2 regions of the Corynebacterium striatum genome follow, and region 1 is predicted to be linked to the other one. Evidence: predicted binding sites of a transcription regulator. Region 1 holds the regulator's gene; the other holds the start of a gene.
The links. The regulator LexA, encoded in region 1, represses DNA repair genes until DNA is damaged. The targets are predictions, from matches to a motif close to CGAACANNTGTTCG.
Positions count from the first base shown of each region.

Region 2: the regulator LexA is predicted to act here: its motif matches at 4,176-4,189, upstream of I6I72_RS05625 (HNH endonuclease signature motif containing protein).

Region 1 covers NZ_CP068158.1:2,683,144-2,697,811, reverse strand. The annotation lists gene hrpA (ATP-dependent RNA helicase HrpA) at 1-856, shown strand, start outside; gene nrdR (transcriptional regulator NrdR) at 874-1,332, opposite strand; gene I6I72_RS12590 (hypothetical protein) at 1,489-1,884, opposite strand; gene lexA (transcriptional repressor LexA) at 2,171-2,896, shown strand; gene I6I72_RS12580 (DeoR/GlpR family DNA-binding transcription regulator) at 3,205-3,990, shown strand; gene ptsP (phosphoenolpyruvate--protein phosphotransferase) at 4,122-5,813, opposite strand; gene I6I72_RS12570 (1-phosphofructokinase family hexose kinase) at 6,017-6,979, shown strand; gene I6I72_RS12565 (PTS fructose transporter subunit IIABC) at 7,015-9,114, shown strand; gene I6I72_RS12560 (HPr family phosphocarrier protein) at 9,166-9,435, shown strand; gene I6I72_RS12555 (uracil-xanthine permease family protein) at 9,538-10,818, opposite strand; gene hflX (GTPase HflX) at 10,849-12,309, opposite strand; gene I6I72_RS12545 (hypothetical protein) at 12,446-13,237, shown strand; gene I6I72_RS12540 (hypothetical protein) at 13,261-13,857, shown strand; gene dapF (diaminopimelate epimerase) at 13,912-14,668, opposite strand, start outside.
Region 2 covers NZ_CP068158.1:1,197,539-1,212,206, forward strand. The annotation lists gene I6I72_RS05610 (alpha/beta hydrolase) at 154-1,566, shown strand; gene I6I72_RS05615 (alpha/beta hydrolase) at 1,606-2,691, shown strand; gene I6I72_RS05620 (M1 family metallopeptidase) at 2,753-4,105, shown strand; gene I6I72_RS05625 (HNH endonuclease signature motif containing protein) at 4,214-5,644, shown strand; gene rfbB (dTDP-glucose 4,6-dehydratase) at 5,745-6,743, shown strand; gene rfbD (dTDP-4-dehydrorhamnose reductase) at 6,797-8,140, shown strand; gene rfbA (glucose-1-phosphate thymidylyltransferase RfbA) at 8,151-9,017, shown strand; gene I6I72_RS05645 (MBL fold metallo-hydrolase) at 9,045-9,665, opposite strand; gene I6I72_RS05650 (S-(hydroxymethyl)mycothiol dehydrogenase) at 9,685-10,800, opposite strand; gene I6I72_RS05655 (GDSL-type esterase/lipase family protein) at 10,911-11,723, opposite strand; gene I6I72_RS05660 (AMP-binding protein) at 11,956-13,605, shown strand; gene nagE (N-acetylglucosamine-specific PTS transporter subunit IIBC) at 13,747-14,668, opposite strand, start outside.

The DNA of each region.
Region 1 (14,668 bases):
GAAGGCAGTGAAGGAATGGACCACGGATACGTTGGGCACCATTGATGAGGAAGTAACGACCGTGGTTGATGGCCACGAAGTCACCGCATATCCGGCACTCGTGACTTCTGCTGAGGGTGTCTCTTTGAAGGTTCACCCGACTAAGGCTGCGGCAGATGCGGCGATGATAACTACGACGTTGACGTTGCTAATGCGGGAGATTTCGGTCAACCACCAGCAGATGGTTAAGGGGCTGCCCTTGCAGCAGCGCGTAGCGGTGGACGCCTATCCACACGGTAGCGCTGAAGGATTGGTCAACGATGCTCGAGTGGCGGCGATCCGCGATCTCATGCTTGAGGAAGGCGGCCCGCAGCGTTCCCCGGAGGGATTCCGCACGCTTCTCGACGCCATCAAGCCGCAGGTTGCCGGCCGGGTTCGGCAGTCGGTGGTGGCAATTGCACCGGGACTTGCGGAGTACTCAAACCTGCGCGCTGAACTCGCGCACTGGGATGGCCCTGCCATTGACGACATGAAGGCACAGATGGAGTTCTTGCTGCCGAAGAACGCCATCACCATCCATGGCATGACGCACCTGCGCCATCTTCCCCGCTACATGCAGGCGATCCGAATCCGTTTGGAGGAGATGTCCCTCGACCCGGACAAGGACGCTGACCGTCAAGCAGAGGTCGAGGAGGCCAAGGCCTATCTGGCCAACCGCTTGCGGACTCTCCCAGCCGGGCGCGCAAAGACGCGGGAGGTCAAGGACATCTATTGGATGATGGAAGAGCTGCGGGTTTCGCTCTTCGCGCAACGCCTCGGCACGGCGCACCCAGTGTCGCTGCGCCGTATCCAAAAGGCAGTAGACAAGCTGCGCTAAGTCACATAGCCAATGGCTTAAAAGCTATCGCGGTCGCGGCGACGCATGAGTCGGATCTCTGATTCAAAGTCGTCCGCGCTCTCGAAGGATTTGTAGACCGATGCGAAACGCAGGTACGCAACCTCATCCAAGTCACGTAGTGGCTCGAGAATCGCAAGACCGATGTCATTGGCATTGACCTGGGAGGAACCGTGGCTACGCACGGTCTCCTCTACTTCTTGGGCAAGCTTCTTCAGCGCGTCATCCGTTACGTCACGGCCTTGGCATGCGCGACGCACACCGCGAATCAGCTTGTCCCTGCTGAAAGGCTCAGCCAAGCCATTTCGCTTGACGACTAACAAGACAGCTTTCTCGACTGTGGTAAAGCGGCCTTTGCATGAGGCACATTCACGGCGGCGCCGGATTGCTGTTCCTGCATCAACCACACGGGAGTCAATGACTCGTGACTGTTCATTATGGCAAAACGGGCAATACACCGTGCAGTTCCTTCCTCTTCCACGTCATCCGCCACTCACATGTGAGAGGCGGGCGTTGAGACCGCATTTAGTGTACTGCCCGATTCCCGCACGATGCCATTTATGCTCATCTGCTGGGCCCGACACCTAGGCCCAGCAAAGGCTTTGCGCGGATGGCTAGTTGTTCACGCTGGCTTGCACAACCTGCTGAGTTCCCTGCGGCGCAGCGCCCCCATCAGCCGTGAGACCACCAAACACAGTTCCGATGAACACTGCCACGCCGAACACCGCACCAAGAAGATAATTTCCGCGATTCGAGTTTTCACGCGAATTTGCCACCTCGCGCTGACCAGCATGATCGGTGCGTGGACGACACTGAGGAACACCGCTGTATGTTCGATTATCCACACTGAGTGTTCGAACATCACGCACATGTGGACTCCGTATAGCGCCGTAGCGTGCAGATACATCAGCATCCCAAACAGACGCCGCTGGCACAACGCTGGCGCGGTACGCACGGGATGACTTGAAGTAGTTAACCTGCTTGTTGTTGGAGTTGAGTACGATTGCCATGATGTTTCCTTAAGCGTTTTTCTTTGACGATTAGTTTGTGGCTACAGCCTATTCAAACGCTACGACACGTTCGAAAATTCCCATCGCCAATTCGTTCGAATTAGTTGCTATGTTCGATTTATAACAGCTTTTCGAAAGTTTGTCCATATCGAAGCGAAAATTCTCGAACATTTGCCCGCAACGTGATAGAAATGAAGAGAAGCTTTTCGAAAATTCGAACAGATAGTAGCTAACCAACCCACCCAAGCAGATTCGACGCCATATCTATCCCACCCAAGGAGACCCGATGCCACGCAAACCCGCCAAGAATTCTGGGAAGCCGGACATCAATTCACTCTCTGCGCGCCAGCGCCGCATCCTGGACGTCATCCACGACGCTGTGATGCTGCGCGGCTACCCGCCTAGCATCCGTGAAATCGGCGACGCCGCCGGACTGCAATCCACCTCCTCCGTGGCCTACCAGCTCAAGCAACTCGAGGAGAAGGGCTTTCTGCGTCGCGACCCTAACAAGCCACGAGCCGTAGACGTCCGACACCTCAATAATGAGGAAGACACCAAGAAGCCGGGCCGCAAGACAGGAGCCAAGGCAGATAAACCAGAACCTGGTTCATCGATGACGCCTGAAGAGGCTTCTGAGGTTGCTTACATTCCAGTTGTTGGCCGTATCGCTGCGGGCTCCCCCATCACGGCTGAAGAAAATATTGACACTTATTTCCCGATGCCAAACGACGTAGTGGGAACCGGTGAGCTATATATGCTGCAGGTTGTCGGGGACTCCATGCGTGATGCCGGTATCCTCAATGGAGACTGGGTCATTATCCGCTCCCAGAATGTCGCTGAAGAGGGCGAATTCGTAGCAGCGCTGCTGGACGGCGACGAGGCAACTGTCAAGGAATTCCACCGCGATTCCTCGGGCATCTGGCTCCTGCCACACAATGACGCCTACTCCCCAATCAAGGGTGACGATGCGGAGATCATGGGCAAGGTTGTTTCCGTCTTCCGCAAGCTTTAGCAGGCGATGTAACATCTTTTCTAGCGGGCATTACCCTCTAATTCCACCCCCTTAAGGGACAGAATTCCACTTCTCGGGTTTTAGCGCCCAAAATCACACATTCCAAAAGTGCAGGCAGTGACTTTAAATTTCACTGCCTGCACTTTTTCTTATATGTGTACACCTTTGGTTTATTCCGATTCGTAGGGTTTTCTGGAAAACTAGGGTTAAGTCAGTTCTATTACTGCGAAAGTACCGCCCCCAACCCCGAGGGCGGAACGGAATACCCAATGCCCCACCCCGTTACGGGCATATTGTTGGAGGACTCTATGTACGCAGAGGAGCGTCGCCGCCAGATCGCATCCCTCACTGCTGTTGAGGGACGCGTTAATGTAACTGAGCTTTCCGAGCGGTTCGATGTCACCGCCGAAACCATCAGACGAGATCTCGCCGTCTTGGATAGAGAGGGCGTGGTTCATCGTGTGCATGGCGGCGCAGTGGCGTCCCAGTCTTTCCAAACCGCTGAGTTCACCTTGGACACGCGCCAGCGTTCAGCCACGGGCGCAAAAATCGCCATTGCGCGCGCCGCGATGCAATTCTTGCCTGAAGCCGGTGGCAGCATCTTCCTTGACGCGGGTACGACCACCAATGCTCTTGCCGATCTGATCGGGCAACAGAATGCGGCGGGTCAGTTCTCTATTGTGTCCAATAGCTTGCCCATCGCTTTGTCTTTGGCTAGCAACGGCGTCCCCGATGTGCAGCTTCTTGGCGGTACCGTGCGCGCTATCACCCAGGCAGTAGTGGGTGATACCGCACTGCGAACCATGGCGCTCATGCGCGCGGACGTTGCCTTCATCGGCACCAACGCCCTTACATTAGATCATGGACTGTCCACAGCCGATTCCCAAGAGGCCGCCATCAAGACCGCCTTCGTGACCAACGCCCACAAGGTTGTAGTTCTCTGCGACTCTTCCAAGCTCGGGAATGATTACCTAGTTAGCTTCGCATCCATCGCCGACATTGATGTTGTGGTCACCGACGCCGCTGCCCCTGAAAGCTTCGTCGAAGCACTGCGTGAACAAGAGATCGAAGTCGTCGTCGCAGCCGAGAAGTAGCTTCCTGCTTAATTACTCCATTCTCAGCTGAGTTTGATCCTCAGCTGAGTTTGTCAGCAGGAGGACAGGGCAGAATCTAAAACGAATCGAAGCCCCCAAAACCGTTGGGGGCTTCCTCGTATCTCAGACTCTTAAGCCTTGAACTCTTCCAACAGATCCAGGGCTGCGGTGCGAGCCTCAGACGGACCTTCAGCGTTAATTGCAGCTTCAGCCAGCTTCTGGCACTGCTCGAGGGTCAGCTCGGAAATCTGAGCGCCAACGCCTGCAACAGCAGTCGATGCAGCGGAAAGCGAGTTGACGCCCAAGCCGGTGAGTACGCAAGCAAGCAGCGGATCAGCTGCAGCCTCGCCACAGACGCCGACCGGCACGTTGTTGTCGCTGCCAACCACGCAGGTGTGCTGGATGAGTCGCAGAACAGCCGGCTGCCACGGATCTGTCAGGTAGGCCAACTGTGGGGAGAGACGGTCCGCCGCCATCGTGTACTGGGTGAGGTCATTTGTACCGATGGAGACGAAGTCGAGGTGCGGCATGATGGTGTCAGCCATAAGCGCAGCTGCAGGGACCTCAATCATGGCGCCAGCAGTCAGGCCGCGTTCGCGGCACAGACCCGCAAACCACTTTGCCTCAACTGCGGTTGCCACCATTGGAGCCATGACCCACGTTGGGACATCGTCGCCACGGTCAGCTGCAGCCTGTGCGATTGCATCCAGCTGGCGAGTCAGCAAAGACTCATTGTCTCGCGCAATACGCAGGCCGCGAACACCCAGTGCTGGGTTTTCTTCCGAAGACAAAGTTGCGTAGGAAATTGGCTTATCGGAACCAGCGTCGAGGGTGCGAACAACGACCTTCGACTCGGGAAAAGCGTTGAAGACCTTGGCATAGATACGTGCCTGCTCGTCCACGGTTGGCTCTTCACTAGCTGAAAGGAAGGACAGCTCTGTGCGGTAGAGGCCAATACCTTCTGCCTGAGAATCGGACGCAATACGAGCTGCGTTGCCGTCAGCAACGTTAGCCAGCAGCTGCACACGGTGACCATCCTTGGTCTGGGCCGGGCCACGCCACTGAGCAACGCGAGCAGCCTTTTCGCGGTACTCCTCCACAGCCTTCAGGGATTCTGCACGGTTAGCGCCAAGGCTGACGGTGCCGACGGACCCATCAACAAAGAGCAGGGTGCCGGACTCGATGTTGCGCAGATCCGCGCCCACCGCCACGATGCAAGGAATGTCCAGCTGACGAGCGATGATCGCGGTGTGGCTAGTTGGGCCACCGAGCTCAGTAACGAGAGCCTTGATGTGTGCAGTATCGAGCGTTGCGGTGTCTGCCGGCGCCAAATCATCGGCCAACAGGACTGCTTCGCCGCTGACCATCGGCAGACCAGGCTCCTGCTCGCCACGCAGCTGTGCGATAACGCGATCGCGGACGTCCTTCAAGTCAGTGGTGCGCTCAGCCATCACGCCACCGGCGGCTTCAAACAGGGTGACAAACTTTTCGGTCGCACTGGCAGTTGCATACTCTGCTGGACGGCCACTGCGGATGCTCTTACGTACTGCCTTGTGCCAGCCACGGTCCTTAACCATGCCTGCAGTAGCTCCCAGCACTTCAGCGGCCTGCCCCTCAGCCCCTGCTGCACGCTGCTCCAGACGACTTGCAACTACGTCGACAGCTTCGAGGAAGCGGTCGTACTCTCCGTCGCGCTTCTCCTCATCGATAAGCTCACCAGCAGTGGGCAGTTCTGGGCGCGGGCGAACCCACACAGCCTCGGCGTATGCGACACCAGCGACAACGCCGGTGCCCTTGATGGTTGATTGAGATACGTTTTCCATCACACATTTCCTTCAGAAGGGGATTTTGCTCTCATCCTAGATCATCACAGACCGGACAAAAAAGCAACGAATACCACAGTGATTTGATTGACTTTCGGACACATTCGGACAACAATCAAAAGTGAACAGAAAACTATGCTTGGCCATCGTCCGGCGCGTTTTCTCCCAATATACGCAAACTGCGAAAGGGACGAGTTTCCACAATGATTCTCACACTGACCCCCAACCCCAGTATTGACGCCACGCTTGCCCTTAACGAGACCATCAATCCTGGTGCAGTCCACCGCGCTTCCCAGGTTTCCCAGGTCGCAGGCGGCAAAGGCGTCAATGTCACCCACGCCGTCCATTTGGCCGGAGTAAAAAGCGTCGCCCTTCTGCCCGCGCACAAAGGCGATCACTTCCTCAACCTGATGGAAGAAGCACACATTCCATTCGACGCCGTCGCAATGCCTGGCACCGTCCGGATCAATACGACGGTCACCGAACCAAACGGTCGCACCACCAAGATCAATGGCCCGGGACCAGTCCTCAACGAATCCGTGCAGTCAGCAATAACCTCTTCTCTCGGCGCGCTCGCAATCGGCGCCGATTGGGTAGTACTTGCTGGCTCCTTACCTAAGGGTGTTCCTACTGAGTGGTACGCCATGCTTGTCGACGCAATCCGTGCCGCAGCGCCCCAGGCCAAGGTTGCGGTGGATACCTCCGATGCCCCGATGGTCGCACTCAGCGAGCGTCTTGAGACCTCTGCGCCGAACCTCATCAAGCCCAATGGCTTGGAACTTGGTCAGCTCACAGGAACCGACGGCGAAGCATTGGAAGCGGCAGCGGAAAAGGGCGACTTCAGCGGAGTCGTGGAAGCTGCTCAAGTCGTTGTAAAGCGCGGCATTGGCGAGGTGCTCGTAACGCTCGGCGGCGCAGGCGCCGTGCTCGTCACTGCTGATGGTGCATGGGCTGCGACTCCCCCACCAACCAAAGTTATGTCTACGGTGGGCGCTGGAGACTCCTCCCTGGCTGGCTACATTCTGGCTCGCCGTGCAGGCAAAGACTTCGCAGAATCACTGCGGCAATCGGTGGCTTATGGCTCCGCAGCGGCAGCGCTTCCTGGCACCCAGATCCCGACCCCCGAACAAATCAATATCGACCAAACAATCGTCTCTTCCTTGTAAAGACTGAATTTTCTCATTAATCGAAGGAGTGTCTCATGGCATCCGATCTCATCGCGACTGACCTAGTCGCGTTGGACGCCGATTTCGGCGATAGCATCGAATCAGTCATCACTAATCTGGCCACTTTGGTCCATGGCACCGGTCGCGCTTCCTCTATCGAGGGCTTGGCGCAACCAGCCATCGACCGCGAAGCCAAGGCTGGCACCGGCGTTCCCGGCGGCGTTGCCATTCCGCACTGCCGCTCTGAGGTCGTCACCGAACCAACCCTGGCTTTCGCTCGCCTGAGCCGTGGCGTGGATTTCTCCGGCCCAGACGGTGACGCACAGCTCGTCTTCCTCATCGCCGCACCAGCTGGTGGTGGCAAGGCTCACCTGAAGATTTTGTCCAAGCTAGCTCGAGCTTTGGTCAAGAAAGACTTCTTGGAAGCCCTCCGCTCGGCTCAGAGCAAAGAGGAAATCGTCAAGCTGGTTCTCGACGTAGTCAACGCCGAGAAGCCAAAGAAGCCTGCTGCTGAGGCAGGTGCCGCCGCTGGCGCAGCAGGTGCTGCGGTGGCTTCGGCCGAGCCAGCTACGGCAAAGGCCGGAGCCACCAACATCGTGGCGATTACCGCGTGCCCTACCGGCATTGCGCACACCTACATGGCTGCCGACGCACTGACGCAGACGGCCGCGGAGCGCGACGACGTCAACCTCACGGTGGAAACCCAGGGCTCGTCCAACAACACCTCTGTTTCCCAGTCCGTCATCGATGCGGCTGATGCCGTCATCTTCGCCACCGACGTGGGAGTTCGTGACCGCGAGCGGTTCGCGGGTAAGCCGGTCATCGAGTCCGGTGTTAAGCGCGCTATTAACGAGCCAGGCGTCATGCTCGACGAAGCAGTTGCCGCTGCCAAGAACCCGAACGCTCGTCGTGTTGCTGGCGAGGCGGGCGCGGCGTCGTCAAGCGCTGCTGAAGAAGGCGACTCCCTGGGCTGGGGCAAGCGCATCCAGCAGGCCATCATGACCGGTGTTTCCTACATGGTGCCTTTCGTTGCTGCCGGTGGTTTGCTCCTCGCTTTGGGCTTCCTCTTCGGCGGCTACGACATGGCTAACGGCTGGCAGGCCATCTCTACGAACTACTCGCTGACGAACCTGCCGGGTCACGAGGTTGAGGTCGACGGCACGATGATGACCTTCGACCGCTCCGGATTCCTCCTCTACTTCGGCGCCGTACTTTTCGCTATTGGTCAAGCCGCGATGGGATTCATCGTCGCTGCACTGTCTGGCTACATTGCCTTCGCGTTCGCTGGCCGTCCTGGCATCGCACCGGGCTTTGCTGGTGGCGCCATCGCAGTCACCCTGGGTGCTGGCTTCATCGGTGGTCTGGTTACCGGCCTCATCGCGGGGCTCGTGGCCATGTGGATTGGCAACTGGAAGGTTCCACGCTGGATCGGCTCCCTCATGCCGGTTGTCATCATCCCGCTGCTGACCTCGCTCATCACCGGCCTGCTCATGTACCTGCTGCTCGGCGCTCCGCTGGCTGCACTTATGGAAGGCCTGCAGAACTGGCTGTCCTCCATGTCCGGCTCCTCTGCAGTGCTGCTGGGTATCATCCTCGGCCTGATGATGTGCTTCGACTTGGGTGGCCCAGTCAACAAGGCTGCATACTTGTTCGCTACTGCGGGTCTTTCCACTGGTGACCAGGCTTCCATGGAAATCATGGCTGCGGTTATGGCTTCCGGTATGGTTCCGCCAATCGCGCTGTCCATCGCCACCTTCGTTCGTAAGAACCTGTTCACCCCTGCTGAGCAGGAGAACGGTAAGTCTGCATGGCTGCTGGGGCTGTCCTTCGTTTCCGAAGGCGCTATCCCGTTCGCTGCTGCTGACCCGCTGCGCGTCATCCCTGCGATGATGCTGGGTGGCGCAACCACCGGTGCTCTCTCGATGGCGATGAACGTTGGCTCCCGCGCTCCGCACGGCGGCATCTTCGTCTTCTTCGCAATCGACCCGGCCTGGGCTTACTTCCTCGCAATCGCTATTGGCGTGGTCGTCTCCGCGGCCGCCGTCATTGCGCTGAAGCAGTTCTGGCCAAACAAGACGGTCGAAGAGGCTGCCGCCAAGGCGGAAGCTGCCAAGACTGCACAGGCCGCTGCATAACGCGTACACTTGTAATCACGAAAACACTTACAGTCGAAAGGACTTATCATCATGGCATCTAAGACCGTCAAGGTTGGATCTTCCGTTGGCCTGCACGCTCGTCCGGCTTCCATCATCGCGGACGCTGCTGAAGCTTACGACGAGGACATCTTCCTGACCCTCGTGGGCAGCGATGACGATGAAGAAACCGACGCCGCTTCCTCCCTGATGATCATGGCTCTGGGCGCAGAGCAAGGTGACGAGGTTACCGTTACCTCCGAGAACGCCGAGGCAGTCGAGAAGATTGCCGGCCTCATCGAGCAGGATCTGGACGCTTCCTAAGGCTCCAGAGTCTCCCGACTTAAAGACTTAACTCCCGGGCTCTTTTAGAAGAGCTCGGGAGTTATTTTTATGTTTAATTCTTATGCGCCGAGGCAGCTGTACTTAGTACTTCGCTCCCTTGCCCTCACCGAAGGTTTCATAGAGCCACTTGGCGGCTGGGTAGACCACGATGACGCCGATGGAGCCCCAAGCGATGCCCTCGAGGGAGATGGAGCCGATGTTAAGTGTCAGATTGCCGATGCCGGCGATAAGGGCCACAGCAGCGCAGGTGAGGTTAACCGGATTGTTGAAGTTAACCTTGTTGTCCATCCAGATGCGCACGCCCAGCATGCCGATGAGGCCGTATAGAACCAGAGTGGCACCGCCCAGCACGCCTGTAGGGATGGTGAAGATCAATGCGCCAAACTTCGGTATGAAGGCCAAACAGATAGCGAAGCTTGCCGCGACCCAATAGGCTGCCGTGGAGTAAACACGAGTAGCGGCCATGACGCCGATGTTCTCAGCGTAAGTCGTGGTACCAGAACCACCGAAGCCGCCGGCGATGGCGGTGCCCAAGCCGTCGGCGATGAGGGCGTCACCAGCAAGGTCATCGAGGTCTCGTTTGGTCATCTCAGACACGGCCTTTACGTGGCCGATGTTTTCCGCAATGAGGACCACCAAGACTGGCAGCGCCACGGCAATCGCAGAGAACTTGAATTCAGGGGTGTGGAACTGCGGAAGACCAATCCATGCCGCCTGGCGAATGGTCTCGGCTGTTCCTTCAGCAAGGTTGCCAGTCACCGCCGCGAAGACCCAGCCAATCACAACGCCGATAAGGATGCCCAAGCGCGCGACCATGCCGCGACCGCCCACGGTCGCAACGATGATCGCCACGAGAGTCACCACGGCCACCAGCGGCTGCGTCTGGAAGTTGCTCGTGGCAGCAGGCGCCAGGTTAAGGCCGATGAGCGCAACAATTGCGCCAGTCACCGCCGGAGGCATCACAGCATCAAGCACGCGGCGTCCCGCAGCCTTCACTACAAAACCGATGAGCACCAGCACCAGACCGGTCACCAGAATGGAACCTGCCTGCGCACCAATGCCGTACTGCTGCGAGGCAGACAGCGGCGCGATGAACGCAAAGGAGGAGCCCAGGTACGAAGGAAGGCGGTTGCGGGTGATCAGCAAGAAGAGAATCGTGCTGATTCCGGAGAACAGCAGCGTGGTGTTGACCGGGAAGCCGGTCAGTGTCGGCACCAGCAGAGTCGCGCCAAACATGGCGACCACGTGCTGCATACCGATACTGATGGTGCGGCCCCAGCTCAGTCGTTCTTCGGGCGCGACAACCGCGCCGGGTTCAATATTTTTACCATCGCCGTGCAGGCGCCAACCAAAAGTACTCACGAGCTTTCATTATTACCCACAAGCACGATTTTAGGAAACTTCCTCCACCACGAACTCCGAAAGCTCACGTGCGATGGACGCAGGAAGGCGGACGTCGACAAGCGTGCCCTCGTTGGTGTACTCCTCGTCGCGCACCGTGCCCTCGGCATGCACGCGAGATACGACGTCGCCGCGGGTAAACGGAACCAGCAGGCGGACGTGGCTGTCGCGAGAGTTAAGGAAGAGCTCAATGCGCGAGGTCAGTTCGTCGATGCCCTCGCCGGTGTGCGCAGAAACATACACCACGTTTTCGTGGTCGAGGACGTGGCGAATCTCTGCCAACACCAGCGGGTCCGCCTGGTCAATCTTGTTGATAACAATGATTTCCGGCGGTGCCTGCTCCCCTGTCTCCTTAACAATGTCGTAGATGACCTTGTTTACGGCCTCAATCTGCTTAATGGGGAAAGGATCGGATCCATCCACCACGTGCAGCATGATGTCCGCCGCCAAGACTTCCTCGAGCGTGGACTTGAAGGCCTCAACCAGCTGCGTGGGCAGGTGGCGCACGAAACCGACGGTATCGGTGAACACCACCTGGCGGCCGTCTGCAAGCTCAGCGCGACGCGTGGTGGGGTCCAGGGTTGCGAACAACGCGTCCTCCACCAGCACGCCCGCTCCAGTCATCGCATTAATCAGCGAGGACTTGCCCGCGTTGGTGTAACCCGCGATGGCAATCTGTGGAATCGTTGAAGACTGACGCTTGGAGCGCTTGACCTCACGCGCTGTCTTCATACCGCGCAATTCCTTGCGCAGGCGAGCCATTTCGGTGCGGATGCGGCGGCGGTCCGACTCGATCTTGGTCTCACCAGGGCCGCGCAGGCCGACGCCGCCGTTGGAGCCAGCTCGGCCACCGGCCTGACGGGACAGGTTGCCGCCCCAACCACGCGTGTGGGTGTACAGGTATTCCAGCTGCGCGAGCGAAACCTGGGCTTTACCCTCTTTGGACTTCGCGTGCTGCGCGAAGATATCGAGAATCAGCATCGTACGGTCAATGACCTTGGTATTGAGCTCGCGCTCCAATGCGGAGAGCTGACCTGGCTGCAGCTCACCGTCACAAATGACGGTATCCGCACCCGTTGCCTCAACAATCTCTTTGAGGTCCTGTACCTTGCCGCGGCCAATGTAAGTACCAGGGTCCGGCTTGTCACGTTTTTGGTAGATAGCCTCAACGACCTCGGCGCCCGCGGTCTCAGTCAGCGCCGCGAGCTCAGCCATGGTGGCCTCGACCTCGGCAACCGTACCTTCGGTCCAAACTCCTACGAGAACGACCTGCTCAAGGCGGAGTTTTCGGTACTCAACCTCGTAGCCGTCGGTGGTGTCTTCGGCGCGAATTGTGGTGGAAACGCGGCGGAAAGAATTACGCTCGGCTAGGTCGAGGTCACCCGTTGTAGGGTCTTGCGGCTGATAGTCGCCAAATGCCTGTGCGAGAAGTTCTTCGTGATTTTCGTTCATGTTCCCTCCATTCTTGCACGTCGTTGGCTTAAACCCCCAATTAGCGCTGAGCAAATATAGTTGCCATCTTTTCTCCGGCTTATTCCTTTAATATTCTTCCGCGGCAGCTTTTGGCCAGCACTAACGGCGGGATACAATGGCCACCATGACCGAGAATCCCACCGCCACTAAGGCCAACGCTGAAATGGAGGCCATCGGCCTCAACTTCGAGCGCTGGCAAGATGCCGTCGAGGCAGCCATCTCCACTAATCTGCTCACCGTCACTGGTGAAATCCGCGACGGCCAGCTCATCCAATTCGCAGACCCTTCAGGCGCCCAGATCAACATCTTGGCCGTAGAGCCGTTTGCCACCTACATCGGTTTCGAGTCTGTAACCCAGGCCTTCGCCCACGTATCCATGGTCAACGACGTTCTCGCCTTCTTGGAGATCCTCGATCCGTTCGGCACCGTGCTGGCACAAGCCACCGCCAACCTCGCCCAGGGCCCGCTCCTCGTTGACGAGGAAACCCAGCCCTGGCAGCAGATCGGCCTGACTGCTATGGGCCTCAAGGTCCAGCGCTACGCCACTGCGGAAGCCTACGAGGCCGAGTTTGGAGCATACCCGGCCGCCTTCGAGTCCGAGGGGGCGGAAATCGTTTCCTCCGGCTCCGGTGCCGCGGCCCCTACTCCAGGATGCCGTTTCGCAGCTCGCGTTATGGAATCCTCGTGGCGCCACAACCAACTGACCGGTGAAAAGTTCATGCACTTGGTCATGGACGGTGCTTTCCCGTTCGATCTGTGCCTGCCAGCTTCCTTTGGCGAGCTCCCTGCGAAAGATGAAGTATTAGCCGGAACTGCTATGCTGACTGCTTCAATCGAAATGCCGACCGGTGGCTGCGGATCCGGCGGCGGTTGCTCCTGCGGCTCCGGCGGCTGCGGCGGACACTAAGTAGCAAAGCAGAAAGGCCAGGTATGGGTTCAGGCAGTCGTCATGCGCTGGCCATCGCCCTTGCGGTGGTGGCTGCCGTTGCGCTCATCGGGACGCTAAAGCTATCTGGTCTTTTTATTGCCCTTTTGGTTGCGGGCGCCATGTGGTTGCTCGCCTCAAGACGGCCCGATGCTTCCGAGCATTCCGCGCTGCGTACCTCCATCGATCTTTCCGCGGACGATATTCGTGACGTGATCGCTGAATACGACGATTTCTGTAACTCAGAAAGCACCGACTCCATCGCTGATCGCACCATGTACCGTCCAGCGCTGTTGGATCTCGATTGCGTGGATCCCACAATCGAGGCCTTTCACTACGAGCTGGGCGGCGCCAAGCGTTTCCTGCGCCGGCTCGAAACCCGCGTCTACCGCAACGACATCGAGACAGATGAACTCGAATCGCTCCTCAAGGTCACCGATGAGCGCGCCACCGAGCTGCGCGAGACCTGGCTCGCGGCTCGGCGCGCGGCCCATTCGTTGGGCACGAAATATGACCGCCGCCCGCAGGAGAACCGCGAGCTACGTCGCACTGAGTCCCCTAAGGCCCCTGAGGACCCTGAGCCCCCTGAGGACAAAGCCTAAAGCTGCGTCAGCCTAAAGCTGTGTCTGCAAAGACTGCAGCTAAACAGCCATGAGCTAGAGAACCGTGGTGCCCTCAGCCACGATGCGCGAAGGCCCAGTAAGACGTGAACCCCCGTCGAAGATTTCTACCTGCACCTGGCCGCCAGGAACATTGACGGTGACGGTTCCGGCGCCCTCGCCGGCGTCGGCAAGCGCAGCTCGTGCCGCGGCCACCGTACCGGTTCCGCAAGACCGGGTCTCCCCCACCCCGCGCTCGAAGACGCGCATGGATACCGTGCCGTCGACAAGCTGTGTCAGCACCTCAACGTTGACGCCATGCGGGAAGAACTCGTGGTCGAACTCCGGCTGCGCGAAAACCATATCCGCCAAAGACTCCGGCGTGAGGCCCGGAATCACTGCAGCCAAGTGCGGGTTGCCCATGTCAACGCCCAAGCCGGCAAAGTTTTCTCCAGCCATCGAGGCAGTGGACACGCCGGTAACCTCCGCAGGGCCCATCTCCACGCTGACCTGCGCATCATGCTCGTCGAAGGAATGCACGGTGACCTGCTTTGCCCCTGCGCGAGTACCGACGACGAAGCTCTCGCTGTCCACCAAACCGCGGGAGCGCACCCAGTGTGCGAAGACGCGCGTGCCATTGCCGCACATCTCAGCCACAGAGCCATCGGCATTGCGGTAATCCATGAACCAGTCCGCAGGCGCAATACCCTCAGCCACTGGCTCACCCAGTGCGCCAGCGCGCACCACGCGCAGAAGGCCGTCGCCGCCGATGCCGGCGCGGCGATCGCATAGAACGCGGACCCGCTCTGGGCTT
Region 2 (14,668 bases), 1.4 Mb from region 1:
TCACTTTTGCTACTTGATAGTTTGACTGTAGCCCCCTCGTTGTCTCCCTCTTTCCTGCCTCTTGCCTTTGGCGAGGGCACAAGGGAATATAGTCAACGAAAATGCGCGTACCCTCTCACGCATTACCGACTCCCTCTAAGGAAGCAAACCTAAATGAAGACTCTCCACTCATTGGTCAAAGTCGCTGCCTCTGCAGCGCTGATTTTGGGGTGTACGACCATTCCGGCCACCGCATCTGAAGTGCCTGCTGCCCCTGTGGCAGGCGACGCCACCCCTTCCACCATCACCGAGGATTCCGCCTGGAAAGTCCTTAACGCAGATCCCTCCATTCAGGGCCTTTTGGTCTCCGAAGACGAATACCGAGAAAGCATCGAAACCTACCGCGCAGCCGCAGCGGACGGCACTCTCGATGCCGCGAAGTACAAGGAGCTGAGCTTCGACCTAGATCTGGCGAAGTTGCCAGACGAGTTGAAGTGGTACGGCTACGTTTACAAGTACCCGGACTACCGCGCCAAAATCGTCACCATGCAGGCCTCTTCCCCTGCCATGGATGGCCGCGAAATCCCGCTCGCCGTCATCACCCCTGACGGCAAATTCGATTCGCAACGCCCGACGCTATACATGCTCAACGGCGCAGGCGGCGCTGACCAAGGCATGGATTGGATCGTCAGCACCGCTGGCCGCGACCTAGATCCGGAAAAGCCGGGCACTCAAGACATCGATGACTTCTACGGAGACCGCAATGTCAACGTCGTCATCCCGCAGGCCGGCGCATTCAGCTACTACACCGATTGGCTCGAGGAACCGGACGGCAAGTACGGGCTTAAGGGCCCACAGAAGTGGGAGACCTTCCTAACCAAGGAGCTGCCTGGCCCGCTGGAGGATCACATCAACGGCAACGGGCAGCGCGGCATCGCTGGCATGTCCATGTCCGCCACCTCTTCACTGCTGCTGGCTGAACACAACCCACGCTTCTACGACGCAGTCGGCTCCTACGCCGGCTGCGCCGCTACCTCGAGGCCGCTGCCGCACTTCTACCTCCAGCTAACCCTGGGCCGCGGCGGCGCTACCCCAGAGCAGATGTGGGGCGAAATGGGTGGCGAGTACAACCGTTATAACGACGGTCTCATCAACGCGACCAAGAACAACCTGGGTGACACCGACATCTACGTGTCCGCCGGCTCCGGCCTCGCGGGCGCAACCGATTTAGGTTCGACCAAGTCTTCTTCCACCCTCGTGTTTGAAGGTGGTGCCATCGAAGCCGCAATGAGCGCTTGTACCCATGACTTGCAGGCAAAACTCAACCACGAAGACGTGCCGGCTACATTCAACTTCCGCAACACCGGCACCCACTCCTGGCCGGGCTGGTTGGAAGACATCAACGCTTCCTGGAAGGTCTTCGGCACGGCATTCAACGCCCCAGAATCGGAGGCTCACGTCGCCGAGGCAAACAATGCTGATGAAGTACTTGCTAACGAAAAGCTTGACGACGCCGATATCCCTAATGTTGAGCAGCCTGCCCCCGCTGACTCCCTGCCGGTAGACCCAGCAGCGCCAGCACAGTAAGCTCTCCTTAAAACTCTCGACACGTTGGGAAAGAAGTTAATGAAGCGTATTAGCTCTATTATCGCCGCAGCCGCAATCGCTGCTGGCGCACTCGTTGTACCATCTGCTGGTGCTGCTACCGTTGCACCAGCAACCATTGCAGGTGACACCGCGCTGTCCACCATCACTGAGATCGACCCGAGCGCCGTTCCTGCCGATGTGGCAGGCACCAAGTGGTACAAGAAGTACAAGGATGACGGCCGCGTCGAGAAGCTGCTGGCCCATTCGCCTTCCATGGATCGCGATATCCCGCTGGCTGTCATCAAGGCTAATGCCGCTAACCGCCCAACCATCTACCTGCTCAACGGCGCTGGATCTGCAGAGCAGGATTCTGACTGGCTGAGCTTGTCCGACGCGGTTGACTTCTACCACGAGAAGAACGTCAATGTCGTCGTTCCGCAGGCTGGTGCTTTCTCCTACTTCACTGACTGGGAGCAGGAGCCAAACGGTAAATACCTGCAGGGCCCGCAGAAGTGGGAGACCTTCCTGACCAAGGAGCTGCCAGGACCAATCGAGCAGCGCCTCAGCGCTTCCGACAAGCGTGCAGTGGCTGGTATGTCGATGTCCGCTACTTCTTCCCTGCTGTTCGCAGAGCACAATCCAGGCTTCTACGACGCAGCCGGCTCCTACGCGGGCTGTGCCGCAACCTCCTCCCAGCTCCCTTATGAGTTCCTGCGCCTGACCGTCAACCGTGGCGGCGGCCAGCCGGAGCAAATGTGGGGCCCAATGGGCAGCGACTACAACCGCCACAATGACGCCCTTCTGAATTCCCACAAGCTGAAGGACACCGCTCTGTACGTCTCGTCTGCCTCCGGCCTGGCTGGCAAGACCGATATGCCTTCTTACTACACCGCACAGGGCATGAACCCGGCCGCCGCATTCGTCGGATCCGCACAGCTCCAGGTCGAGGGCGGCATCATCGAGGCTGCGGTTAACAGCTGCACCCACAACCTGAAGGCCAAGCTGGACCAGCAGAACATCCCGGCTACCTTCAACTTCCGCAATACCGGCACCCACTCTTGGCCGGGCTGGCGCGAGGACATCGAGAAGTCCTGGCCCGTATTTGCATCGGCTCTCGGCGTATAGGCCTATAAGGCCTCAACGCGAATAGGGTTTCATCCTTAAAGGGCGGTAGGATCGCAGCATTATGAAGCTGCTTTCCACCGCCCTTTCGCACGTCGCACCCACCGCCGGTCAACTATCTGAACAGCGCGATAGCTACACAGGTGTCGCGTTCAACTTAGGTTATGAGGTCACCCATTATGACCTGGACCTTACCTACCGCGTTGAGCCCAACCTTTTGCAAGGTGAAGCGGTGCTGCATATCCGGGTGCTAGAGGACGTCGACAAGCTCACGCTCGATCTCGGCGGCGCCATGGTAGCCCGCCGCATCACCGCCAAGGGCGCACCGCGGGTGGCGAAATTCCGCCAGTCCGTGGGCAAGCTGCGCCTGATTTTCGCGGATACCATCGCAGATGGAACCGAGTTTGAGCTACACATCCGCTACGGCGGCTCCCCACGCCCCATCCGCACCCCGTGGGGCGAACTCGGCTGGGAGGAAACCGAATCCGGCGCTCTAGTAGCTAGCCAGCCCAACGGCGCCCCGAGCTGGTTCCCATGCGACGATACCCCGAGCGAGAAGACCACCTTTGACATCAAGATCACCGCAGATAATCCGTTCCGCGTGATTTCGAATGGAAAGCTGGTTTCCCGCAGATCCGCCAGCGGTTCGATGACGCGCTGGCATTACCGCACCGAACACCCCACGGCTACTTACCTGGTTACGGTTCAGATAGGCGAGTTTAGCGAGGTCAGGCTTGGCGACTCGGTGCGCGCCTGGGTTCCGCCGGCGCTCAAAACGCCTGTCCAAGAGGTCTTTGCCCAGCAGCAGGAGATGTTGGACTTCTTCTCTTCCTGCTTCGGCGCCTATCCGTTTGACGAATATCAGGTTGTCATCACCGAGGACGAGCTGGAAATCCCGCTGGAAGCCCAGGGCCTTTCGATTTTCGGCTCCAACCATGTCTCGCCTACCTTCGAGCGTCTCATCGCTCACGAGCTTTCCCACCAGTGGTTTGGCAATGCGGTGGGCCTTAGCGAGTGGAAGGATATTTGGCTCAACGAGGGTTTTGCCTGCTACTGCGAGTGGTTGTGGATGGAGCACGCGCATGGCCGGGCGGTGCATGAATCTGCGCGTTCGCACTACAACGTGCTCGCTCGCAAGGCGCAGGATGTGTTGCTGGCAGATCCGGGCACTCAAGACATGTTCGATGATCGCGTGTACAAACGCGGCGCGCTCACGGTACATGCAGTACGCGTGCTGCTTGGCGACGCCGCCTTTTTCGACGCCGTTCGCTCCTACCTGGCAGAAGGCCGCCACGGCGTGGTTACGCCGGAAGACCTGCTTTCGAAGCTGCGCGAGCGCGCGGAAGATACGGCCGCGCTCGATGACCTGCTGGAGCAGTGGCTGGAACAAGAAAAATTGCCGCACTTCCCGGCTTAAGCACCACCCCCCAAAATTTCGAACTTATTTTCCAATTTACCCTTGACAGGTCGTTGTATGTGGATAAAATAGAACATGTAATCGAAACACCGAGGGGGATGGGGTGCCATGCAAGACAAACACGAAGCGATTATTTCCACAGTCAACGAAATTGCCACATCGCTAACAGACCTGCGGGAGCTTATGAAAGAACCCGCGGACCTATACTTCGGCCGTCTGCACCCTGCTTTCGAGCACCTCGAGAATGCAATGGGAAAGAAGACCACCATCGATGCCGCCTTTGCCTTCCTTGCTGCCCGAGATGACGCTGGCCGTACAGTCGGCTCCAGCAAGCCGGAAGATTATCTCACCGCACGTTTGGGCCTGACCTATCCGGAGGCACAGGCGCGCATAAAGACCGGGCAATCGCTCTTTGCCCCGCTTTCAGAGGAAGCGGCCGCAGATGCGCCAGCTTCTGCCCATACAAGCGCGACGGGCAGTGATAGCGAAACGGTAGAACAAAAGCGTGAGGACGCCACCCCGGAACGCGCCCGTCGGGAGCGGGAAGCCGCAGAAAAGCGCCGCCGGCAAATGCTTGAAGAAGAAGCCGCACACGCGCGCACTATCGCACTCATCGAACAGGAACTTGAGCACCTCACGGAGGGCGCGCTCCCTGGCCGGCAAGAGCTTAGCCAGCGCGCTTTGGAGAAGTCTCGGGAGATGTCACATACTGCGCTCCGAGCCTGGCTGCGCGAGGCCATTCGTGCAGCAAACAAATCAGTCTCCGATGCAGACGCAGTTATTAAAAAGCGTCGCTTGCGCATCTCCCAGCCAGATGCTGATGGTGGCGTCTTCATCAGTGGATACGTCGATGCCGCCACGGCAGCAATGCTAAAAGCCGCATTTGCCCCAGCTCGCCATCAGGGAGGGCCAAATCTTCCGGCAGAGGAAGATTCCCGCACATACTCCCAAAGAATGGCAGACCAGCTTTCTGCCATCGTCCACAGCTATCTCGAATCACATCAGCACGGCACTGGTGGTGTGGGTTCCTTGCTTATCACCACCACGCTGAACGAGTTGGAAGAGATGGATTCTTCCACCCGGTTCGCCACCAACACTGGCGTGGAGCTCTCCCCGCTGGACCTGCTACGTATTGGAGCGGCATCACACGATTTCATCTGTGTGGTTGATGATAAGAAATTCCCGCTGGAATTGGGCCGCTGCAAGCGCAGCGCAAGCCTTTATCAAAAGATAGCCTTGGCGGCCTCGGAGTTGGTATGCACCCATCCCGGCTGTGACCGCCCTTGGGTCGAATGCGATGTCCACCACCTCCATGCGTGGGCAGCAGGTGGAGCAACGGATCTCAAGAACTTGACGCTCCTCTGCAGAAGACATCATGCGGATAACAATGACCGACGTGACGGTTTCCGCAACATGGGGCATGCAGAGCGAGACCCAATAACTCGAAGAGTTGGTTATCGTCCGGCGGGGTCGGAAAGGATCCATTTCAACGACAGCCCAACTGCACATAAAGCCCCGGCCCACAAACTCAGCGCCTAATCGCAGGATACTTGTGCCCTGCGGGCGGATTGCGCTTGCGTTTTATCGCGAGGTGAAAATAGCGAAGGAAGGTAGCCTAAAATTGTTATCCATGCGCAGAATGCTAGTTACTGGCGGCGCCGGATTCATCGGCGCCAACTTCGTCCGCTTGGTCGCTGCCACGCGCCCAGAAGTCTCCATCACGGTGCTGGACAAACTCACCTACGCGGGTAACCGGGCGAACCTCGAGGGCGTAGAGTGCCGCTTGGTTGTCGGCGATATCGCCGATGCCGCGCTGGTGGATGAGCTGGTGGTGCAAAGCGACATCGTGGTGCACTTCGCAGCAGAGTCCCACAACGATAATTCGCTGCAGGATCCCTCCCCGTTCATCCAGACCAACGTCGTAGGTACTTTCACCTTATTGGAAGCCTGCCGCAAGCACGATGTGCGTTTCCACCACGTCTCTACCGACGAGGTCTTCGGTGACCTCGAAATCGGTGCCGCTACCAAGTTCACCGAAACCACCCCTTATGTGCCTTCCTCGCCGTACTCCGCGTCGAAAGCCAGCTCCGATCACCTGGTCCGCGCCTGGGCGCGCAGCTTTGGGTTGCGGGCAACCATCTCGAATTGCTCCAACAACTACGGCCCTTTCCAGCACGTAGAAAAGTTCATCCCGCGCCAAATCACCAACCTGTTAGACGGCCAGCCGGCCAAGCTATACGGAACGGGTGAGCAGGTCCGTGACTGGATTCACGTCGACGATCACAACAGCGCGGTCCTCGCCATCCTCGATCGCGGCGAAATCGGCGAGACCTACAACATCGGCGCTGACCAGAAAGACATCAACAACAAAGAGGTCATCGAGCTCATCTGCGAGATCATGGGCGCGACCAATGCTGCAGGCGGCGCGCTCTACGAGCACGTAGCTGACCGCCCCGGCCACGATCAGCGCTACGCCATGGACGCTTCCAAGCTGCGCCGCGAGCTGGGCTGGCAGCCGCACTACACTGACTTCCGCGAAGGGCTGGCACAGACCATCCAGTGGTACCGCGACAATGAGAAGTGGTGGCGCCCGGATAAAGGCGACGTCGAGAAGCATTACGCCCAACACGGCCACTAAACCGGCAGCGCAACCCCATTAAACGAAACCTAGACAGGAAGAAACGAGCACACGTGCAGGTAACCAAGACGGCCATCGAGGGCCTACTGTTCATCGAGCTTGACGTCCACGGAGACAATCGCGGCTGGTTCAAGGAGAACTGGCAGCGCGCAAAGATGGTTGAGGCCGGGCTGCCCGATTTCCAGCCGGTGCAAAACAACGTCTCTTTCAACGCCGCGGCGGGCGTGACCCGCGGTCTGCATGCCGAGCCCTGGGACAAACTGGTAAGCGTGGCCCACGGCAAGGTCTTCGGTGCGTGGTGCGATCTGCGCGAAGGCTCCGAAACCTACGGTGAGCTGGTCACCCATGAAGTAAGCCCCGATACCGCCGTCTTCGTCCCGTGGGGCGTGGCCAACGGCTTCCAGGCACTTGAGGAAACCGCGTATTCCTACTTGGTCAACGATCATTGGTCACCTGACGCGGAGTACACCTTCGTCAACCTCGACATGGTGGACTGGCCGCTCGATCCCACCGAAATCTCCGACAAAGACCGCGCGCACCCGCAGCTAGCGGACGTCACGCCCATGGCGCCGCGCAAGGTGCTGGTCACCGGCACCAACGGCCAGCTGGGCCGCGCGCTGCGCAAGGTGCTACCGAACGCGGAGTTCTGCACGCGCGAGGAATTCGACATCACCAATCCGCCGCAGCGTCCTTGGCGCCGCTACAGCTCCATCATCAACTGCGCCGCCTACAACGACGTCAACGGCGCAGAAAGCGACCGCGCCCGCGCCTGGGAAGTCAACGCGCTGGCACCTGCCAAGCTGGCGCGCATCGCCGCCGATAACAACTTGACGCTTGTGCACGTCTCCAGCGACTACATCTTCGACGGCGAAACCGAATTACACACCGAGGAAGAAAGCCCTAGCCCGCTGAGCCTGTATGGGGCGTCGAAGGCGGCGGGTGAGGCGTCGGCAAGCGTGGCACCTAAGCACTATGTGGTGCGCACCTCGTGGGTCTTTGGCGAGGGCAACAACTTCATCAAAACCATGGCTCAGCTGGCAAATAAGGGCATCGAGCCGAAGGTCATCAATGACCAGCGCGGCCGGCCTACCTTTGCAGAGGACCTGGCCAAGGGCATCGCGCACCTGCTGGAAACCCAGGCGCCTTATGGCATCTACAACCTCTCCTCCGGGGGCGATACCGTGGGCCGCGATGAACTCGCCATGGCCACGTTCATCGGCATGGGGCACGACCCCGCCGAGGTCCACTCGGTCAGCACCGCGGAGTACGGCGTCGAGCCTGCCCGCCGGCCCAGCGAATCTACGCTGGATCTTTCCAAGATTGAAGCCACCGGCTTTAGCCCGATGAATTGGCGCGCCGCGCTAGCGCTCTACCTTGCGCTTTATCCTTTGGATTAGGCTTTCAAGCATGAAAGGCATCATCCTCGCGGGCGGTTCAGGCTCACGCCTCTACCCCATCACCAAGGGCATCTCGAAGCAGCTCATGCCGATCTATGACAAACCCATGGTCTATTACCCGCTCAGCACCCTGATTCAGGCGGGCATTCGGGAGATCCTCATCATCACTACCCCCGAGGATTCGGCGTCTTTTGAGCGCCTGCTTGGCGACGGCTCCCAACTAGGCCTCATGCTTTCCTACGCGGTGCAGCCACGTCCAGAGGGCCTGGCGCAGGCCTTCCTCATTGCGGAGGATTTCATCGGCGATGACTCCGTAGCCTTGGTGTTGGGCGATAACATCTTCGAAGGCCACGGCTTTGCCACCGCCTTGGGCCAGTGCCGCGACCCAGAAGGCGGAATCATCTTCGCCTACGAGGTCTCCGATCCGCAGCGCTATGGCGTGGTGGAATTCGACGCGGCAGGCAACGCGCTGTCCATCGAAGAAAAACCAGCCCAACCCAAGTCCAATCATGCCGTGGTTGGTTTGTATTTCTACGATAACTCAGTAATCGACATTGCCAAGGGCATCCGCCCGAGCGCCCGCGGCGAGCTGGAAATCACCGCCGTCAACGAGGAGTACCTGCGCCGCGGCAAGCTACGGGTGCAGCGCATGCAGCGCGGCGACGTGTGGCTCGATACCGGAACGGTGGACTCGATGAGCGAGGCCTCCGCCTACGTCGAGGTGATGCAAAAGCGCACCGGCACCGTCATCGGCTCGCCGGAGGTGGCGGCCTACCGGGAAGGTTTCATCTCCCGTCCGGCCTTGGCCGCGCTGGCAGAGCCGCTCATGAAGTCCGGCTACGGCTCCTACCTGCTGGCCTCGGCGCGCGAGGATTAATCAGGCGGTTTTAATAGTCAGCCGGGTTTAGTAGCCGCGGGCGACGTATTCGTCGATGCGCGCGGCCTCTGCGCCCACGGTGGTCTCATCGCCGTGGCCCGGCAGCACGCGGGTCTCGGCGGGCAGGTTGAAGACCACATTGCGCAGGGATTCGATGATGACGTCAAAGTCGGAGTACTTGCGGCCGGTGGCACCAGGGCCGCCGTTGAAGAGCGTATCGCCGGAAAGCAGCACGCCCTCGCTCGGCAGGTGAAGCACCACGCAGCCCGGCGAGTGGCCCGGCGTATGAAAGACGGTGATGTCTTCGCCGCTGACCTGGAACTGCTGGTTATCCTCCAGCGGGTGGAACGCGGCGCCGCCGTTGGATTCTTCCCACAGCATCTGGTCATCTGGGTGGAGGTAGACCTCGGCGCCAAAGCGCTCGGCGGCCGCCGGCGCCAAGTCGCAGTGATCGTTGTGCGCGTGGGTGAGCAGGATGCCCTTGACCGGGCGATCGCCCACGAGCTCGGCCACCGCATCCAAGTCGTGGGAAGGGTCCACGACGTACACACCCGAAGCATCGCCTACGACGTAGACGTTATTGTCCACGTCCCACTCTCCGCCGTCTAGGCGGAACTTGCCTTTGGTTACGGCCTTGTCGATCTGCATTAGCTTTAGTTCTCCTAATCTATGCGAATTCAACGACGGAGCGCAGCACCTTGCCGGACTTCATGGTGGCGAAGGAATCTTCGACCTCGTCCAAGGAGATGCGCTCGGATACGAACTTATCCAGCGGGAACTGGCCGTTGCGGTGCAATGCCACATATGCAGGGAAGTCGCGCTCTGGCAAACAGTCGCCGTACCACGCCGGCTTGATGGAACCGCCGCGGCCGTAGAGGTCGATGGCTGGGATATCGACGTGGTCGGTGAGGTTAGGCACGCCCACCATCACCATGCGGCCGGCATGGTCGCGGGAGTAGAAGGCCTGGCGCCAAGTCGGCTGGATGCCCACGGCGTCGATGGAAACGTCGGTGCCGAAGCCGCCGGTTAGCTGGCGTACGGCCTCGATGACCTCATCCTCACTCATGTCCTTGGAGTTGACGACATCGGTGGCGCCGAATTCACGCGCGGTCTCGAGCTTTGCCTCGTCGATGTCGACGGCGATGATCTTGGCCGCGCCCGCCAGCTTCGCGCCGGCGATGGCTGCGGTGCCGACGCCGCCGCAACCAAAGACGGACACGGACTCGCCGAGCTGGATTTCCGCGGTGTTGACGGCCGCACCCAAGCCAGCCATGATGCCACAGCCCAAAAGTCCCGCCGCCGCCGGATCCTCCTCCGGATCCACCTTGGTGCACTGACCTTCGTGAACGAGGGTCTTCTCCGCGAAGGAGCCGATGCCCAGGGCCGGGGTCAGCTCGGCGCCTGCGTCCTTATCATCTTCGGCCAGGTACATCTTGGCGGAGGCGTTGTGGGTATTAAAGCAGTACTTTGGCTCGCCCTTCTTGCAGGCGCGGCACTCGCCACAGACTGCGCGCCAGTTAAGAATGACGAAGTCGCCCTCGGCAACGTGGGTAACGGCGGAGCCTACGCGCTCGACGACGCCCGCGGCCTCATGGCCAAGCAGAAATGGGAAGGCGTCCTCGATATCGCCGTCGCGATAAGCCAGGTCCGTGTGGCAGACTCCGCAGGCCTGCACCTTGACGATGACGTCGTTTGCGCCTGGCTCAGGGATCACGATGTTGACGGTCTCGACCGGTGCTCCCTTGGAGCGGGCAATTACGGCTTTAACAGTGTTGTTGCTCATGCGGCCCCAGCGTACACAAATTTCCAGCAAGGCCGAACTAATGAAAATCCATTTCAGCAGATATGCGAAAGCGTGCGCGGGTTACCCCAGCGCACGCCGAAAATTAGAAATTAAGAGCCAGCAATAACGTTTGCCGCATGCTCGTGGCCGCGCGCATTTACGTGAAGCGGCAGGTTGCCGTCGCCAGCAGTGAAGTCAACCAGGCCAGCCCACATGCGGCGATCTGCGGTGGCACACATGCCTTTATCGCGGGTGCTCGGCTTCAAATCGAGGAACTCGGTCCCGGTACGAGCGGCCAAGTCCACCTGCATCCATTGGGAAGCATTCTCCCAAGCCTGCACATTCGGCAAGAAGGTGTGATCGAGCGGTGCTGGACCCACGTGCAGCAGGCAGTAGCTACCAGCAGAGCCGATAGTGGGATACCCGACGATCTGAATGCGTGCATTTGGCGCCGCAGCACGGATGCGGCCGATGAGCGGAGCGTTCGCATCCACGAAGCGGCGGCGCAGCTCGCCCTCGCTCATGCCTGGGTTGTTATACGTGTCATTAAAGCCCGTGGTGTAGAGAACGCGGCGGGTATTTGGGCTCAACGCGCCGGTCTGGATCGCGCGATCAACCTGGGCGAACATCTGCGGGCCGCGCGAGAAGGAAACAGCGCCGGAGCAAGAAAAGTCCGCGACCGGCAGGCCCAGCTTCGCGCCAGTGCGGCGGGCATAGTTATTAGACTGCGGACAATTCACGCCGCCAGCACTCTGGGAGCTCAGGCGCGCGGTGAGATAAGCACCCGCGTCTGGGTCGGCCAACACGGAATCACCAAAAGCCACCAGATTTACATCGGCTGCCACCGCTTGAGGTGCCGTGCCCAGGCCTACCGCGATGCAGGTCGCAGCAAAAGCTGCCATTACCTTCTTTTTCAGGTTCATGGATTTCCTCTCAAATTTTGCTGCCCATCATTTTAGCCCAACCTGGACGGTCCGTTCAGAATCAATATATGTTCTATGACAAAAATATACTATAGTCCACAGGGGCAACTTCTGTAACATTAGTAACAATCTTCCGAGCCGTGCAACAGCCTGTGCAGCCCACACGATTAACAAGCCGGTAGCCTAACTGTCGCGCTAGCTTTCTCTTATTGACGTAGGACTTTTACTCAACATGCCTTTTAATTTCTCTGATTTAACCTTCCACACCGCTGCCCTGAGCCGCTTTATCCCGCAGCTTTTTAAGTCCGGCATCATCACCCACCGTGATGGCATTACCCCGCTACTCAAGGCCGGCCCCATCTTAAGCCGCTACCGCTTTACCACTGCCCGCGAGCTCGAGCAGGGCTATATCACCTGCCCAGAGCGCCTCGCGCTAATCGACGACGACGGCACCCTTACCTACCGCCAACTGCGCGACAACGCACAGACCCTGGCCAAGCACCTACGCAGCCTCGATCTGCCAGAAATCCGCCTCGGCGTGATGGCCCGCAACGGCCGCGGCATCATCACCCCATTAGGTGCCAAGGGATACGCGGGCGCGCATATCTTCCTGCTCAACGTCGGTTCTTCCCCAGAGCAGCTCGCAGGCTGCATCGAGGAAAACAACATCAACGTGCTCGTCATCGACGACGAATTCATCGACCGCCTCGATCCCGCCTATCACGAGAGGATCGCCGTTATTATCGGGCACGACTCGGGCGCGGAACATTTCGGGCTGCCGACGCTAGACGGCATCGTCAAGCACGCCGAAGCAGTGCGCGACATCCGCTTGCCAAAGTATCCGAAGCACGGGCACATCGTGCTGATGTCTTCTGGCACCACCGGCATCCCCAAGGGCATCATGCGCCCGGAGCCGACGCTGCCGGTCGTGCTGGCATCCATCGTGGAAAACATCCCCTGGCGTGCCAACCAGAAGGTGCAGATGACCGCATCCATCTTCCACACGTGGGGCTGGGCCTGCCTCAATATCGCGCTGGGACTGCGCAATACCATCGTGACCCGTCGCGTCTTCGACCCGGCGGCCGCGCTCGATGACATCCAGCGCTACCAGCTCGATGGTCTGCTTTCCTCCCCCGTCTTCTTCCGCCAGATGGTTGAGGTTGACCCGGATTCGGCGTATGACACCTCTTCGCTGAAGTTCATTGCCTCCGCCGGGCATGCGCTGACCCCGGAGATCGTGAAGGAAACCCACGAGCGCTTCGGCCCGATTCTCTGCAACGTCTATGGCTCCACGGAGCTGGCGCTGGCGTCGACGGCCAGCATGGAAGAGGTGGCTAAAGACCCGACCATCGGCGGCAAGATTGCCTCCGGCACTAAGCTGCGCATCCTCGATGAGGAGGGCAATGAGGTTCCGCGCGGCGAGGTCGGCGAGATCTACCTGACCAATTCCACCGCGCTCATTGGCTATACCAATCCGAAGATCCCACTCCACAAGGTCGATGGCCTCATTTCCATCGGGGACTTGGGCTATATCGACCCCGAGGGCTACCTGCATGTGGTGGGCCGCGCCGATGACATGATCATCGTCGGCGGCGAGAACGTGCACCCGCAGTCGGTGACGGAGGTGCTCGAGGCCATGCCGGGCATCGCGGAGGTGCATGCCGGTGGCGTGGAGGATGAAACCACCTTCCAGCGCATCGCCGTGTGGGCGGTGACCACGCGGGACGCCCTAGGCAACGCCGTGACTGCCGACGCCATCCGTGCCTGGGTCCGCGAGAACCTGGCGGACCACTCCGTGCCGCGCGATGTCCACTTCCTGGACAAACTCCCGCGCAATGCCACGGGCAAGGTGGTGCCGCGCCTGCTGCACGGCACCGACTAACCCACGCCTATTCCTCTCAAGACGTAGAACCCTCCGAGCCAAAACTGCCCGAGTTGCCAAAACCTTCGCTCCTAACCGCAGGGAACAACGTTGTTTTTGGCAACTCGGGCAGTTTTTGTGTCTGGGATTTAATCCAGCCGGCTAGCTGCTGCGCTTGACGGTTGCTGCGACTTCGCCTGGCAGGGCATGGCCCTCGCGAGCGATGTCGACTCCGGCGACCTGCTTGGCCGTCGGGCACACCACCGGGGTGATGAGGTTGACGCCGCGCTCGCGCAGCTTCTGCGCCTCCACCGCGATGATCGGTGTGCCGGCGGTGACTGTATCGCCCTTCTTGGCCAGGGCCGTGAAACCTTCGCCCTTGAGCTCCACCGTGTCGATGCCGATGTGAATGAGCAGGTCCAGCCCATCCGCGGTCTTCATGCCGAAGGCGTGGCGCGTCTTGAAGACCATGGTGATGGTGCCGTCGACCGGGGCGCAGACGTCGAAGGCATCGACGGCATCGGGCATCACAGCGAAGCCTTCGCCCACCATGCCCTGTGCAAAGGACGCATCCGGGACCTGGGAGAGCGCGACGACGTCACCGGCGAACGGGGCACGCACGTCCACGTCAACGGCATCACCGCTGGTGCTCTGAGCGGAAGCGGCGCTGGCTCCAGCGCCTGCGGCGCTCGCAGCACCCGCCGTGGCGAGGACCGGAGAACCGTGGCGCAGCTGGTGGCTGACCTCGTCATACATGAATTGCACGGCCGGGCCTACGATGACCTGGACGCTCTTCTCCGAGGGGTGGATGACGCCGGAGACGGCGGCGCGTTTGATCACGGAGTCGTCGACAAGCCCGCGCTCCTTCACGCCCACGCGCAGGCGCGTGGTGCAGTAGTCCAGTGAGTCAATGTTGTCCTTGCCGCCGAGGCCCTCGATGATGCGCGCGGCATCACGAGCAGTCTTGTCATCGCCGGTAGCGGAATCCTCCATGGGGTCTGCTACCGCATCGTCCTCACCGCGGCCCGGGGTCTTGAGGTTGAGCCAGCCGATAAGGAAGTAGAAGATGACGAAGTACAGGGCG